3 regions of the Citrobacter werkmanii genome follow, and region 3 is predicted to be linked to each of the others. Evidence: predicted binding sites of a transcription regulator. Region 3 holds the regulator's gene; each other region holds the start of a gene.

Region 1 (5,319 bases), 1.3 Mb from region 3:
TGGCTATTGATGATCAGGGGCATGAAGTCTATGGCGAAGTGAATATCGATCAGCTCACTATCCCACCTCAGGAACTGATGCTGTCGCCAAAAGTCCCTACCACGCGAGAAGCGGTTGAGGCAATCGCCGAAGCGGATTTGATTCTGATAGGACCAGGCAGTTTTTATACCAGCCTGATGCCGATCCTGCTGCTCGACGAACTGGCGCAGGCATTACGGCGTACACCCGCCAGGATGGTCTACATTGGCAATCTGGGTCGCGAATTAAGCCTGCCAGCAGCCAGCCTGACGCTTAACGATAAGCTGGCAATCATCGAACAGTACGTTGGCAAAAAAGTGATTGACGCGGTGGTTGTCGGCCCGAAAGTAGATGTTTCCGCCGTTACCGACCGCATTGTGATTCAGGAAGTGCTGGAAGCCAGCGATATTCCGTACCGTCATGATCGTCAGCTGCTGCACAGCGCGCTGGAGAAAGCGGTACAGGCATTAGGCTGAGTGGATTTGCCTGATGCGCTGCGCTTGTCAGGCCAACAAACGCAAGCACCCCGTAAGCCGGATAAGGGGGTTACCCCGCATCCGGCACAGGATTACGATGCCGCAATAAATAACTCGCGCAACTGATGCAACTGATCGCGGATCGTCGCAGCCTCTTCAAATTCGAGATTCTGCGCATGCTGCATCATCTGCCCTTCCAACTCGTGAATCTTTTGCTGCAGGGCTTTTGGCGTCATATCCAGTTCCACAACGTCAGACTTCGCACCCGCACGTGACTTCCCTTTGCCCTTCGCCTTGGTCTTCGCAATATTCTGACCCAGCGCCAAAATATCGACCACTTTCTTGTTCAGCCCCTGCGGCGTAATACCGTGCTCTTCGTTATAGCGCTGCTGCTTCTCGCGACGACGTTCAGTTTCACCAATCGCCCTGGCCATCGAGGCGGTAATTTTATCGCCGTAGAGTATAGCCTTGCCGTTGATGTTACGCGCCGCGCGACCGATGGTCTGGATAAGTGAGCGTTCAGAGCGCAGGAACCCTTCTTTGTCTGCGTCCAGAATCGCCACCAGCGAGACCTCAGGCATGTCCAGCCCCTCACGTAACAGGTTGATACCCACCAGCACGTCAAACTCGCCCAGGCGCAGGTCACGAATGATTTCCATACGTTCCACGGTATCGATGTCTGAGTGCAGATAACGCACCCGCTCGCCGTGCTCTTCGAGGTATTCGGTGAGGTCTTCCGCCATGCGTTTGGTAAGCGTGGTGACCAGCACACGTTCGTTAATCGCCGCACGCGTGCGGATCTCCGACAGCAGATCGTCAACCTGTGTCGCCACCGGACGCACTTCTATCACCGGATCCAGCAGGCCGGTCGGTCGTACTACCTGATCAACCACGTCATCACCGGATTTCTCCAGCTCATAGTTCCCCGGCGTCGCCGAGACGTAGATGGTCTGCGGAGCCAGTGCCTCGAACTCTTCAAATTTAAGCGGACGGTTATCCAGCGCCGAGGGCAAACGGAATCCGTATTCGACCAGGGTCTCTTTACGCGCCCGGTCGCCACGGTACATACCGCCAATTTGCGGGATAGTGACGTGGGATTCATCCACTACCAGCAGACCATCAGCCGGCAGGTAATCAAACAACGTCGGCGGCGGCTCGCCTGGACCGCGTCCGGACAGATAGCGGGAATAGTTTTCAATCCCCGAGCAATAACCCAGCTCGTTCATCATTTCCAGATCGAACTGTGTACGCTGGCTTAAGCGCTGCTCTTCCAGCAACTTGTTATTCGCCAGCAGATTTTTACGGCGGTCTGCCAGCTCGACTTTAATTTCTTCCATCGCCTGCACGATACGTTCGCGCGGCGTGACGTAGTGCGTTTTCGGGTAGATGGTATAGCGGGAAATGGTCGATTCAACCTGCCCGGTAAGCGGGTCAAACAGCGACAAACGCTCGACTTCCTCATCGAACAGTTCCACGCGCAGCGCAATGTCGTCGGATTCAGCCGGGAAAATGTCGATAACTTCACCGCGCACGCGGAAGGTCCCGCGCTGGAATGCCTGATCGTTACGGGTATATTGCAGCTCCGCCAGACGACGCAGGATCGCGCGCTGGTCAATGATCATCCCCACCGTCAGATGCAGCATCATTTTCAGATACAGGTCCGGGTCGCCCAAACCATAAATGGCGGAAACCGACGCCACCACAACGACATCCCGACGTTCCAGTAGCGCTTTGGTCGCCGACAGACGCATCTGCTCAATGTGTTCGTTGACCGAGGCATCCTTCTCGATGAAGGTATCAGAACTCGGTACGTAAGCTTCCGGCTGATAATAGTCGTAGTAGGAGACAAAATATTCCACCGCGTTTTCCGGAAAGAACTCTTTCATCTCGCCATATAGCTGCGCGGCAAGCGTCTTGTTAGGCGCCAGCACCATGGTAGGACGCTGTAGGTCCGCAATCACATTCGCGATGGTGAATGTTTTCCCCGATCCCGTCACCCCCAGCAGCGTCTGATGCGCCAGACCGTCCTCCAGACCTTCTTCCAGGCGACGTATCGCCTCAGGCTGATCGCCAGAGGGTTTAAAAGCGGAATTTAGTTTGAACGGTTTACTCATGAGCAGCTACCTGAAGCAATGGGCGGGCAGGTGTGTAATTTTACTCGCAGTCGTATATTTTGCCAGTAAAATATACTGGATGAAAAAACAGTAACGCGCCAGAATATTTCTGTTACACCCGCAAAATAGCCGTGACTGCAGGCCAAAATTTGCCCCCAGACAAGATAAAACACCAGCAAAAATGTGTTATCCCCAAACCAATGCCTTTTTTAACATTTGTCAAGCCAGCCGATGAAAGTTTTATGGCAACACATGACACTTCTGCGACAGCCATTGCTTTTATCTAACTATCTGTAATTTAAAGATTATTTTCTCAAGCCGTCTTTCGCATCAATTTAGTCGCAGGCCGCGTCTTCTCTCGCTTACATTGTGTTTTCTAACCCTAATGCACAAGGTTATCCACAGGAATAGTGGATAACTGCTTCCAGCCCGTGTGGACTGTAGCCTGGCAAAAACACCCTGACTCTCTTTTCCGCTGGGCTAAAAAAAAATTATCGCTATTTTTTGATATTTATCAGCTAACGAGGCGGCCAGGGAGAGCCGAGATCTTGCTCGCATTTTCACCATTTTCTTGTCCGCCTACTGCAATAGCGACCAGCGTTATTTCCCCTCTCGATTCAACCAGCTGATGCCGTCAAAGACAAAATGCTGAGATCGAGATAACGTCCGGTCGATGCCTGCTCAGGATCTTCTGCCAGCCAGGGAATTTCCCCCAGCCAAGGTGCCGGAATCACGCGCTTCAGCGTCGCCATGTATTCCGCATGACGTTTGCCGGGCGGCGTCACATCATTGGCTACCCATCCGGCAAGCGTCAGTCCGGCCTGCTGCACCGCCTGGGCGGTCAGAATGGCGTGATTGATGCAGCCGAGCTTAACGCCAACCACCAGAATCACCGGCAACTGTTCTGTTTTGACCCAGTCGGAAAAACTCAGCGTTGGCGAAAGCGGCGTAAACCATCCACCAGCCCCCTCCACCAGTACCCAGTCAGCCTGCGCTTCAAGCGTGCGTAAACCCGATGACATCACGGAGGCCAAAATGGGGCGACCTTCGTCGGCGCTGATGATATGCGGCGAGGTAGGTTCAGCGAAGCAGTAGGGATTAATCGCCGTATAGTCCGCCGTCACAGCGCTATTGCGCTGTAATGCCAACGCATCGCTGTTTCGCAGGCCATCAGCCGTCATTTCACTGCCTGACGCCACCGGCTTATAGCCAACGGCGCGCAACCCCAGTTGTCCCGCCGCCTGGAGCAGCGCGCAGCTGGCGACAGTTTTACCGACTTCGGTATCTGTCCCGGTGACAAAATACGTTTTAGCCACGTTGAATTACTCCTAAAAAAAGATGGTAGGTCAGCGGATATTTCCCCTGCTGACAGGGCCAGGCTAACTGTAGCTGGCGCAGCTGAGCGCGCGTCAGCACACGTTGCTCGCGCCCATCATGCAAATGCGTCGCGCCAATGCCTTTTAGCGAACGCATGGCGCTCAGCGCATCATCAAACCACAGCGTGACGGCATGAAACTGGTATTCAACATCCCAGCCATACAGGGCGTTTTCCAGTTGCGCCACGGGCAAAAAACGGTTGGCGTGCTCCCGATCGTCAACCGCCTGCCAGGCCTGACGAAGTTCCGGCATCGAACCCTGCGCCAGGGTACTAAACGCCACCGTCCCGCCAGGACGCACCACCCGGTAAAGCTCGCTTAACGCGCCGCGCAGGTCGCCACACCACTGTACGGCCAGATTACTCCAGGCCAGGTCAAAGCTCGCGCTTGCCTGCGGGATGGCTTCGATATCCGCCAGCAGATAATGGTGGGCGACATCGTGACGCTGCGCTTCAGCCAGCATTTGCGACGACAGATCCAGCGCGCAGACCTCACTCCCCTGCTCACGCCAGTAACGACTCATACGTCCAGGCCCACAGCCCGCATCCAATACCTGCGAGAACGTGCCGCCATCCAGTAACGCCAGTAACGCATCGGCACTTTGACGCTGTAGCTCTGCGTGTTGCTCATAGTGGGTGGCCGCGCGGCCAAACGCGGCGGCAATCGCCCGTTTATTGACCTGCGCCATGCAACACCTCCAGTAGACGATCGATATCCTGCACCTCATGCGCCTGGGTCAGCGTCAGCCGTAATCTGGCCGTACCGGCGGGCACCGTCGGCGGGCGAATTGCCGTCACCCAACATCCCTGTTGCCGTAGCGCATCCGCCAGCTGCAAGGCTTTATGGTTATCGCCAACAATCAGCGGCTGAATAGCACTGGTTGAATTCGCCAGCGTTAAACCCGGCGTATTTACCCCAGCGCGAAAACGCTGGATCAGCATCGCTAACTTTTCCCGGCGTTCATCGCCTTCACGGCTGCGGATCACCGCCAGCGCGGCGCGCAGGGCCTGAGCCTGCGCCGGAGGCATACTGGTGCTGTAGATCAGATGGCGGGCAAACTGCAACAGATAGTCGGCCACGCTGTCAGAACACAGGATTGCCGCGCCGCTGACGCCAAATCCTTTGCCAAACGTCACCACTAACAGTTCGGGTTTCACCTGCTGTCGCCAGCAGGAGCCGCGCCCTTCTGCACCGGTTACGCCAACGCCGTGCGCATCGTCCACCAGCAGCCACGCACCGTGTCGTTTCGCTGCCGCGTGGATTTCAGCGAGCGGCGCGCTGTCGCCATCCATGCTGAACACGCCTTCAGTGACCACGAGCTGCTGCCCCGGACAG
Region 2 (5,319 bases), 1.3 Mb from region 3:
GGTATACGGTGATATTGCATAGCCGTTTCCTTTTTATAATCACAACATAAGGATTATAAAAATGGCTGAGGGAAGAGAAAAAGGGAAGTAAAATTGTTAAGGTCAGCGCGCTGCTGACCTCAACCATCAGCGTTCAATGATTTGAGATACATCGTCGCGGTTGATCTGCATCGCATTGCCTTGCTGATCGTGGTAGCTCACCAGACCGGTATCGTCGTCAATCTCTGGTTTTCCGTCGGTCAGGATCATCCGGCCATCTTTTGTCGCCATTACATAATCGCTGCTGCACCCAGAAACTACAAAAGCCAGTCCTACGGCGGAAATCAAAACTGCCCATTTTTTCATCTGCTTATCCTCTCATGGCCTGCGTCTGACAATAGTTTAGTAATAACGCGAAGTTATGCATGACGAAAGCAGTAAAATCTTAAACTGTGAGAAGAGGTAGGTACGGTGCGGTATTCGCTCCCCTTGCGGGGAGCGACAGATTTCATCAGAGCGGATTTTTTTTATTACGCCACAGGTTCAGTGTCTCTACCGCGATAGAGAAGAACATGGCGAAATAGATGTATCCTTTTGGAACGTGGACGTCGAAACTTTCCAGAATTAGCGTAAAACCGACCAGAATCAGGAAAGAGAGCGCCAGCATTTTCACTGAAGGGTGACGATCGACAAACTCACCAATTGGGCGAGCAGCAAACATCATCACGCCCACGGCAATCACCACCGCCGCCATCATGATAAACAGATGGTCAGACAAGCCTACCGCTGTAATTACGGAATCCAGACTGAAGATAATGTCTAACAACATGATCTGCACAATCGCGCCCAGGAATGAAGAGACGCGGGTTTTCAGTCCCTCTTCCTCACCTTCAATGGATTCGTGGATCTCTTTACTGGCTTTCCAGATCAGGAACAACCCGCCGAGCAGAAGGATCAGATCGCGCGCCGAAATCGCCTCGCCAAATACCTCGAACAACGGGTTTGTCAGCCGTGTTACCCAGGCGATAGAGGCCAGCAGCGCCAGACGCATAATCATTGCTGCCGCCAGCCCAATACGTCGGGCATGATTGCGTTGCGCTGTCGGAAGTTTGGCTACAACCAGAGAGAGGAAAATAATATTGTCGATCCCAAGAACGATCTCCAGCAGCGTCAGCGTACCGAGCGCAAGCCAGGCGTTAGGATCGGTTATCCATGCAAATAACATCGAGCAAAGTCCTGCCAAAAAAAAGAAGCGGTAATTATAGGCCCGTAACGCGGCGGGTGAAAGGCCGGGCAGTGCCTATTGCGGCTGGAATAAGAAATGCCGCTCAAGCAATGCGCGCGTGAAGTTCTTTTTCAGATAAAACCCGCGCGGCAGGGTCAGGATGGGTTCGCCATGGGCGCCAATCGCTTCGGTAAGCGCTCGGGCATTGGCGGCTTTGGGACGCAGTTGTAACACTTCCCCATGGCGAGCGGTGATGCGTTCGACGTGGCCTAGCACAATCATGTCCATTAGTTCTTCCCAGTCCAACCGTAATTGCTGGTCTTCTTCGTCGTTTGGGCTCCAGAGCAAGGGCGAGCCGACGCGACGTTCAGCCAGTGGAATACTGCGTTCTCCCTCTACCGGGATCCACAGTACGCGTTTAAGTTTGTGCCGCACATGGCTGGTTTCCCAGGTGACGCCTGTATTGCCAGTTAACGGCGCTACGCATACGAAGGTGGTTTCCAGCGGTCTGCCAAGACTGTCCACAGGGATCGTTTTCAGCTCCACGCCCAGCGCCGCAAAATCCTGCTCCGGCTTGCTGCCTGCGCTGGCACCCAGCCAAATCTCCAGTAGGACGCCAATCCAGCCTTTATCACGCTTGAGATCCCTGGGGGTGACGAGTCCCGCCATGGTCGCCAATTCTCCCAACGAGTAGCCCGCAAGCTGCCGCGCCTGAGTCAGCAATTGGGCTTCAGAGTCAGGTGGAGAAAGTAGCGGATGGAGTTCTGGCATCGGATTAACCCTTAGGTGAAAAAATGAGCAATGATTTTATACCGTGTGGACAGAGTTTATCTTTTTCCACATGCTTTATTCAATTATATGATTTATATTGGTTTTTATATTCACACGCGCGCAGTTGCGCAACAGCAATGCGGGTTTTCCAATTCTGGTCACTGACAATGAACAGGATCTTACACCATGTTATCCACAGAAAGATGGGATAACTGTGAAAAACCCCCACTACTGTTTCAATTTACAGCCTTGACGTGCGACGAAAATCGAATTTTTACACAAATTGTGCCTAACTTATTGGCATAATCTGTGGATAAAACCAACGCTGGTCGATCTTTCATCAGCGTGAAGATCGTGTGCGTGATACACATCACATTTATGTGTGTGCGTTGGTGCCGATCGTTTTTAACTTAATGAATAAATAAGACTATTTTTTATATGTGACGAATGTCTTATTCGGACTGTTCTGGGTTTTCCCATAGTAATTCCGTACTTCTTCACAACTATATCCACAGAAAAGGTGAATAAAATCGCCCTGAATGCCCTTCTTCTGTTTATAACTCTGGGCTTCGCTGTGAGTTATTCAATTGTTATTAGAATATCGCACCCTTAACAGAGTGGTTTACCGCCTCTCAGGAGTGTGAAACAATCGTTTGTATATAAGGTTTATGTTGAGGTAGTCCGGTGATTGATGACGATGGCTACCGCCCGAATGTAGGGATAGTAATTTGTAACCGCCAGGGGCAGGTCATGTGGGCCCGGCGATTTGGTCAGCACTCCTGGCAATTCCCACAAGGTGGGATAAACGCAGGAGAGACGGCAGAGCAGGCGATGTACCGGGAACTCTTTGAAGAAGTGGGTCTCAGCCGTAAAGATGTACGGATCCTTGCTTCTACTCGTAACTGGTTGCGTTACAAGTTACCGAAACGTTTGGTGCGTTGGGACACAAAGCCGGTTTGTATCGGCCAGAAACAAAAATGGTTTCTTCTGCAATTGGTCAGCAGCGATGCTGAAATTAATATGCAAACCAGCAGTACACCTGAGTTCGACGGCTGGCGCTGGGTGAGTTACTGGTATCCGGTTCGACAGGTGGTGTCATTTAAACGCGATGTCTATCGCAGGGTGATGAAAGAATTCGCAAGTGTTGTCATGGCGCTTCAGGAGAGCACTCCTAAACCGCAAAGCGCACCTGCGTACAGACGTAAAAGAGGTTAAGCTACGCAAATTATGCTCACCCGCCTGCGCGAAATAGTCGAAAAGGTGGCCAGTGCTCCGCGTCTTAATGAGGCGCTCAATATACTGGTTACCGACATCTGTCTTGCGATGGATACAGAGGTCTGCTCGGTCTATCTGGCCGATCACGACCGACGTTGTTATTACCTCATGGCGACACGAGGTCTGAAAAAACCACGTGGTCGCACCGTCGCACTCGCGTTTGATGAAGGTATCGTTGGCCTGGTTGGCAGGCTGGCGGAACCTATCAACCTCGCCGATGCGCAAAAACATCCCAGCTTTAAATACATCCCTTCGGTAAAAGAAGAGCGCTTTCGTGCGTTCTTAGGCGTACCGATTATTCAGCGTCGTCAGCTGTTAGGTGTGCTGGTGGTGCAGCAGCGTGAATTACGTCAGTACGACGAAAGCGAAGAGTCTTTCCTGGTGACGCTCGCCACGCAAATGGCGGCCATACTTTCCCAGTCACAACTGAACGCACTGTTCGGCCAATACCGGCAAACGCGTATCCGTGCATTGCCTGCCGCTCCCGGCGTAGCCATTGCCGAAGGCTGGCAGGATGCAACGCTACCGCTGATGGAGCAGGTCTATCAGGCTTCAACGCTGGACCCGGTGCTTGAACGCGAGCGGCTGACCGGCGCGCTGGAAGAGGCGGCGAACGAATTCCGCCGTTACAGCAAACGCTTTACCGCCGGGGCGCAGAAAGAAACGGCGGCGATCTTTGATCTCTACTCGCACCTGCTTTCCGATACCCGTCTGCGCCGCGAACTGTTTGCGGAAGTGGATAACGGCTCGGTGGCTGAGTGGGCCGTTAAAACGATCATCGAAAAATTTGCCGAACAGTTTGCCGCGCTGAGCGATAACTATCTCAAAGAGCGGGCCGGAGATTTACGCGCGCTGGGCCAGCGTCTGCTGTTCCATCTTGACGACTCGATCCAGGGACCGAATGCCTGGCCGGAACGTTTTGTGCTGGTGGCGGATGAGCTTTCCGCTACGACGCTGGCGGAACTTCCCCAGGACCGGTTAGTCGGCGTGGTTGTCCGGGACGGCGCAGCCAACTCTCATGCGGCGATTATGGTGCGTGCGCTGGGTATTCCGACCGTCATGGGGGCTGATATCCAGCCGTCAGTACTACACCGTCGAACGTTGGTGGTGGATGGTTATCGTGGCGAAGTGCTGGTCGATCCGGAACCGGTATTGGTCCAGGAATACCAGCGCCTTATCAGTGAAGAGATCGAGCTGAGCCGCCTGGCGGAAGATGACGTTAACCAACCGGCGCAGTTAAAAAGCGGCGAGCGCGTGAAGGTGATGCTCAATGCGGGCCTCAGCCCGGAACATGAAGAGAAGCTGGGCAGTCGGATCGATGGCATTGGTCTGTATCGCACAGAAATTCCTTTCATGCTGCAAAGCGGCTTTCCTTCGGAAGAAGAACAGGTTGCGCAGTATCAAGGGATGCTGCAAATGTTTAACGACAAGCCGGTGACTCTGCGGACGCTGGATGTCGGGGCCGATAAACAGCTGCCCTACATGCCGATCAGTGAAGAGAACCCATGCCTTGGCTGGCGTGGGATCCGCATTACGCTCGATCAACCGGAGATCTTTTTGATCCAGGTCCGGGCCATGCTGCGTGCAAACGCGGCAACCGGTAACCTGAGCATTTTACTGCCGATGGTGACCAGTATTGATGAAGTGGACGAAGCGCGACGCCTGATTGAACGCGCCGGACGCGAAGTGGAAGAGATGATCGGTTACGCAATCCCGAAACCGCGCATCGGCATCATGCTGGAAGTTCCGTCGATGGTGTTTATGTTGCCGCATCTGGCTAACCGGATAGACTTTATCTCGGTCGGAACCAACGATCTCACCCAATACATTCTGGCCGTTGATCGTAACAATACGCGGGTGGCCAGCATTTATGACAGCCTGCATCCGGGGATGTTACGTGCGCTGGCGATGATTGCGCAAGAAGCCGAAAGAAGCGGTATCGATTTGCGCTTATGCGGTGAAATGGCGGGCGATCCGATGTGCGTGGCCATTCTGATCGGCCTGGGTTTCCGTCATTTATCAATGAACGGTCGATCCGTGGCTCGCGTTAAATATCTGCTGCGCCATAT
Region 3 (5,319 bases):
GGCCGGATTGATATGCAGTTCGTCATCGTCCAGGGTGATGAGTCCCTGGCGCTGCATTTCGCTGGCCAGTTCGTCGATCACGCCAGCGAGTTCGTCACGCTCCCAGCGCAGAAACAGCTCCGCTTTCAGCATTGGGTATAGCGCTTCAATATGCTGCAGCAGCGCAGCGCGTGAAATATGACGATGCTGGGTTACGATGGCCGCCATTAACGAAGGCAGAACCAGCATATGCGCAATGTTGTTGCGGTAGTACGTCATCAATACCGCCTGCTCGCGCGGCAGAATGATGATGTCGCCAATGGTGTCTTTCTCGACCTCAAACTTGTTCATCTGCAAGGCATGGTCAATTAGTTCACTGGCGCTCTGCGCAGGAACCGTCGCATCCGGGGCATACGGTACGTTGCGCAGCAGACTCAGATAGCAATCGAGTTGTTCAGTCAACTGCTCACGGGTCAGAGAGCGCTGGCGGGAAGCCAGTAACGCGGTACAGCACAGGTTCATGGCGTTGGCCGCGCCTGCGTTGTTAATGCGTACCATCAGATCGGCGGCAATGTTATTTACCGTCGGCGTCAGCCAGGCAGGACGGATAGACTCGATAGGATCGATAGATTCACGCCACTCCGGCACGTGCTGGTTGAGGTAAGTCATCAACGGCATCGGCTCGCCAAAGTTAACGTAACCCTGACCCAGATTACGCAGCTTGCTTAAGCCACGCAGCATTTGCGGCAGGCTCTCTTTCTCTTTCGTCGCGCCCCGCAGTTCTTTCGCATACGTGCCCACTTCCATGACGTGCTCGTAGCCGATGTAGATCGGTACGAGGGTAATCGGACGCGTACCGCCGCGCAGCATCGCCTGAATGGTCATCGACAGCGTGCCGGTTTTCGGGTCGAGCAAACGACCAGTACGTGAACGACCGCCTTCGACAAAGTACTCAACCGAGTAGCCGCGGCTGAACAACTCGCCCAGGTATTCGCGGAAAACGGTGGAATAAAGCTTGTTGCCCTTGAAGGTACGACGAATAAAGAACGCGCCCAGGCGGCGGAAGATCGGACCTGCTGGCCAGAAATTCAGGTTGATGCCTGCCGCGATGTGCGGCGGAACCAGACCCTGATGATACAGCACGTACGACAGCAGCATATAGTCCATATGGCTGCGGTGGCACGGAACATAGACGATTTCGTGGCCATCGTGCGCCAACTGGCGTACACGCTCTGCATTATGAACGTTAATCCCCTGATACAGACGGTTCCAGGTAAAGCCCAGAATACGGTCTGTCAGACGGATCATCTCGTAGGAGAAGTTGGCGGCAATCTCTTCCATCAGCGCTATCGCATTTTGCTGCGCTTTTTCGTGGGAGATTTTTTTACTGCGCGCTTCATCTTCTACCGCGCGCGCGATAGCTTTTGAGGCCAACAGCTTGTTAAACAGATCCTGACGGGCAGGGAGGCGCGGACCGACTGCGGCCAGGCGCTGGCGAGCAAAGTGCATACGCGCTACGCGCGCCAGCTTCTGGGCGATAATTTTATCTGTACCGTGTTCATCCGCCATGCGACGCAGGGAAACCGACGGGGAGAAGCGGACAAAGCTGTCGCGACCCAGCCAGGACACAGCAAAGAATTTTTGTACGCCGTTCAGCATACGCAGCGGCGGGTTGACCTCGCCTTTTTCACGTCCAGGCGCACGGCCAAACATTACCGAAACCGGCACCATCTGCACATCCAGGTCTGGATTGCTGCGATGCAAGTCGAGGTAGTTATGGAACAGCTTAATAGACTCTTCTTTTGGCGTGTAATAGGTGAAGACACGTGGGCCGCCGTGAATAAACACGTAGCGCGGCAGTAGAGTTCCGTCTATCTCCAGCGGTTCCAGGGGATCCGGGAGATCGTGCGCCAGACATTGGGCGCGCAGCGTCAGCAAGTCTGCTTTGGAGTTGTACGGTAGGACGTACATAATGGGGCGAGAAGTATCGAGCCCCAATTCCGGTGCGGGTTCCGCCGGAATAGACTTGCTTTTTACCAGTACGCTTAATGGTAAATTCAGTAATTTGTAGTAAATTCGTGGCCAGCCGGACATAAACGATGTAAAGCCTCTGGTTAATAATGCAAATGCGCTGCAAGGATATCAGAAAGTTTAGTGAATTTCTGGTGTATCCGGTCATACTTCGCGCTGCTTTGCCACACCCTGAAACAAACGGGGTAACGTTACAATGACATTGACGCTAATAATGTAAAAAGGTTCTTTTTGATGGCCAATAATACCACTGGATTCACCCGAATTATCAAAGCTGCAGGCTATTCCTGGAAAGGTTTTCGCGCCGCATGGATTAATGAGGCGGCATTTCGTCAGGAAAGCGTTGCCGTTCTGCTAGGCGTTGCCATCGCCTGCTGGCTGGACGTCGACGCCATTACGCGCGTGTTGCTGATTGGTTCCGTGATGCTGGTGATGATCGTTGAAATCCTCAATAGTGCGATTGAGGCGGTGGTTGATCGTATCGGTTCCGAGTACCACGAACTGTCTGGTCGTGCGAAAGACATGGGGTCGGCGGCGGTATTGCTGTCGATTTTTGTCGCCTTGATCACCTGGGGCATCCTGTTGTGGTCGCATTTGCGATAAAGATTCCACAACTTCATCATTCTCCTGTTTTTTTGCGCAGTTTGCGGTTCCAAAATCACCTTTAGCTGTATATACTCACAGCATAACTGTATATACACCCAGGGGGCGGAATGAAAGCGTTAACGGCCAGGCAGCAAGAGGTGTTTGATCTTATTAGAGATCACATTAGCCAGACAGGTATGCCACCGACGCGTGCGGAGATCGCGCAGCGTTTGGGGTTCCGTTCCCCAAACGCTGCTGAAGAACATCTGAAAGCGCTGGCGCGTAAAGGCGTGCTGGAAATTGTATCCGGCGCATCGCGTGGTATTCGTCTGTTGCAGGAAGAAGAAGAAGGTTTACCGCTTGTCGGTCGCGTTGCGGCAGGTGAGCCACTTCTGGCGCAGCAACACATCGAAGGCCATTATCAGGTCGATCCTTCACTGTTCAAACCGAACGCCGATTTTCTGCTGCGCGTCAGCGGTATGTCGATGAAAGACATCGGGATTATGGACGGTGATTTGCTGGCCGTGCATAAAACACAGGATGTGCGTAACGGTCAGGTTGTTGTCGCACGCATTGACGACGAAGTGACGGTGAAGCGCCTGAAAAAACAGGGCAACAAGGTTGAACTCCTGCCAGAAAACAGCGAATTCAAACCCATTGTGGTCGACCTGCGCGAGCAAAACTTCACTATTGAAGGGCTGGCGGTAGGCGTCATTCGTAACGGGGAATGGCTGTAATACTCTGTTGAGTCCCTGTAGGCCGGATAAGACGTTTGCGTCGCCATCCGGCAACTCGCCCGGTGGCGCTGCGCTTACCGGGCCAGGGCAACATCTTCCAGTACCTCTAACTTCTTTTCAGGCTCCATTTCATGCCTTTCTTTACCTCCTCCGACAAAGCACTCTGGCGTCTTGCCTTACCGATGATCTTCTCCAATATCACCGTTCCCTTGCTGGGATTGGTCGATACCGCGGTCATTGGTCATCTGGATAGTCCGGTCTATCTTGGCGGCGTTGCCGTTGGCGCCACCGCGACCAGTTTTCTCTTTATGCTGCTGCTTTTTTTACGTATGAGCACCACAGGTCTTACCGCCCAGGCATTTGGCGCGAAAGATCCGCAGGCACTGGCGCGTGCGCTGGTGCAACCGCTAATGCTGGCGCTGGGGGCGGGGCTGCTTATCGCACTGTTTCGTACGCCGATTATCGATCTGGCTCTGCATATTGTCGGGGGAAGTGAAGCGGTACTGGAGCAGGCCCGACGTTTCCTGGAAATCCGTTGGTTAAGCGCACCCGCGTCTCTGGCGAATCTGGTGCTGCTCGGCTGGCTGCTTGGCGTTCAGTATGCGCGGGCGCCGGTTATCCTGCTGATTGTCGGTAATGTTCTCAATATTGTGCTCGACTTATGGCTGGTGATGGGCCTGCATATGAACGTGCAGGGCGCGGCGCTGGCGACGGTCACCGCCGAATATGCCACCTTGCTGATCGGTCTGTTAATGGTACGCAAAGTCCTGCATATGCGCGGAATTTCGCTGGCAATGTTGAAACAGGCCTGGCGTGGCAATTTCCGCCGCTTACTGGCGCTTAACCGTGACATTATGCTGCGCTCGCTGTTGCTGCAGCTCTGTTTTGGTGCCATTACGGTGCTGGGCGCGCGCCTGGGGAGCGATATCATTGCGGTAAATGCCGTTCTGATGACCCTGCTGACCTTTACCGCCTACGCGCTGGACGGGTTTGCCTACGCCGTTGAAGCGCATTCTGGTCAGGCCTATGGCGCACGGGATGGCAGCCAGTTACTGGATGTCTGGCGCGCAGCCTGTCGACAGTCCGGTCTTGTGGCGATTCTGTTTTCGCTGGTTTATGCCCTGTTTGGCGAGCACATTATAGCGTTGCTAACCTCGCTCCCGCAGATTCAACTGCTGGCCGATCGCTATCTTATCTGGCAGGTGATTTTGCCGCTGGTTGGCGTCTGGTGTTATTTGCTGGACGGTATGTTTATTGGCGCAACACGGGCTGCAGAAATGCGCAACAGCATGGCCGTTGCCGCCGTGGGATTCGCATTAACGTTACTGGCTTTACCGCTGCTGGGTAACCACGGTTTGTGGCTGGCACTCACCGTGTTTCTCGCCCTGCGCGGGCTTTCACTGGCCTTTATCTGGAGGCGTCACTGGCGCAACGGGACGTGGTTTGTTGAAGCCTGACGGTTAAAAATTCTGAATAGTGAATCGAATGCCGAATCAGTGACTACACTTATTCTCACGTCCAGCAGAAAAGATAGCGGAGTTGGACGAGATACTCTGGCTATTCACAACCTAACGATGAGGATTTGATGATGAATAAAGACGAAGTCGGCGGCAACTGGAAACAGTTCAAAGGTAAAGTGAAAGAGCAATGGGGCAAACTGACCGACGATGATATGACGGTCATTGAAGGCAAACGTGACCAACTGGTCGGTAAAGTCCAGGAGCGTTACGGTTATGCAAAAGATCAGGCGGAGAAAGAAGTCACTGACTGGGAAACCCGCAATGATTACCGCTGGTAATTAGTCCCCTCCTGAGAGTACAAGGATGTACGCTCTCTGGCTTAGCGACCGACTTTCTTTTTCACCAGAATTGAGTGGTCATGCTGACATTCGCCTGGATGGCGACAGGCTTCAACCTCCACGCATGCCGGGCACAGCCCGTGAGCTTCAATCACGTTATGCCGCAGAGCAAAACCCATTTTTGCCGCC

The links. The regulator LexA, encoded in region 3, represses DNA repair genes until DNA is damaged. The targets are predictions, from matches to a motif close to TNCTGTATGTACATACAGNA.
Region 1: a site for LexA is predicted at 2,682-2,701, ahead of uvrB (excinuclease ABC subunit UvrB). Genes of this name have one in related genera too.
Region 2: a site for LexA is predicted at 2,205-2,224, ahead of mutH (DNA mismatch repair endonuclease MutH). Genes of this name have one in related genera too.

What each region holds. Positions count from the first base shown of each region.
Region 1 is NZ_CP044101.1:1,857,401-1,862,719, reverse strand. It holds gene yvcK (uridine diphosphate-N-acetylglucosamine-binding protein YvcK) at 1-494, shown strand, start outside; gene uvrB (excinuclease ABC subunit UvrB) at 587-2,608, opposite strand; gene bioD (dethiobiotin synthase) at 3,226-3,924, opposite strand; gene bioC (malonyl-ACP O-methyltransferase BioC) at 3,917-4,672, opposite strand; gene bioF (8-amino-7-oxononanoate synthase) at 4,656-5,319, opposite strand, start outside.
Region 2 is NZ_CP044101.1:4,173,420-4,178,738, reverse strand. It holds gene FOB24_RS20570 (NADP(H)-dependent aldo-keto reductase) at 1-20, opposite strand, end outside; gene ygdR (lipoprotein YgdR) at 127-345, opposite strand; gene FOB24_RS20560 (TerC family protein) at 491-1,204, opposite strand; gene mutH (DNA mismatch repair endonuclease MutH) at 1,280-1,975, opposite strand; gene rppH (RNA pyrophosphohydrolase) at 2,660-3,190, shown strand; gene ptsP (phosphoenolpyruvate--protein phosphotransferase) at 3,203-5,319, shown strand, end outside.
Region 3 is NZ_CP044101.1:538,107-543,425, forward strand. It holds gene plsB (glycerol-3-phosphate 1-O-acyltransferase PlsB) at 1-2,073, opposite strand, end outside; gene FOB24_RS03265 (diacylglycerol kinase) at 2,245-2,613, shown strand; gene lexA (transcriptional repressor LexA) at 2,724-3,332, shown strand; gene dinF (MATE family efflux transporter DinF) at 3,464-4,789, shown strand; gene FOB24_RS03280 (CsbD family protein) at 4,921-5,130, shown strand; gene zur (zinc uptake transcriptional repressor Zur) at 5,172-5,319, opposite strand, start outside.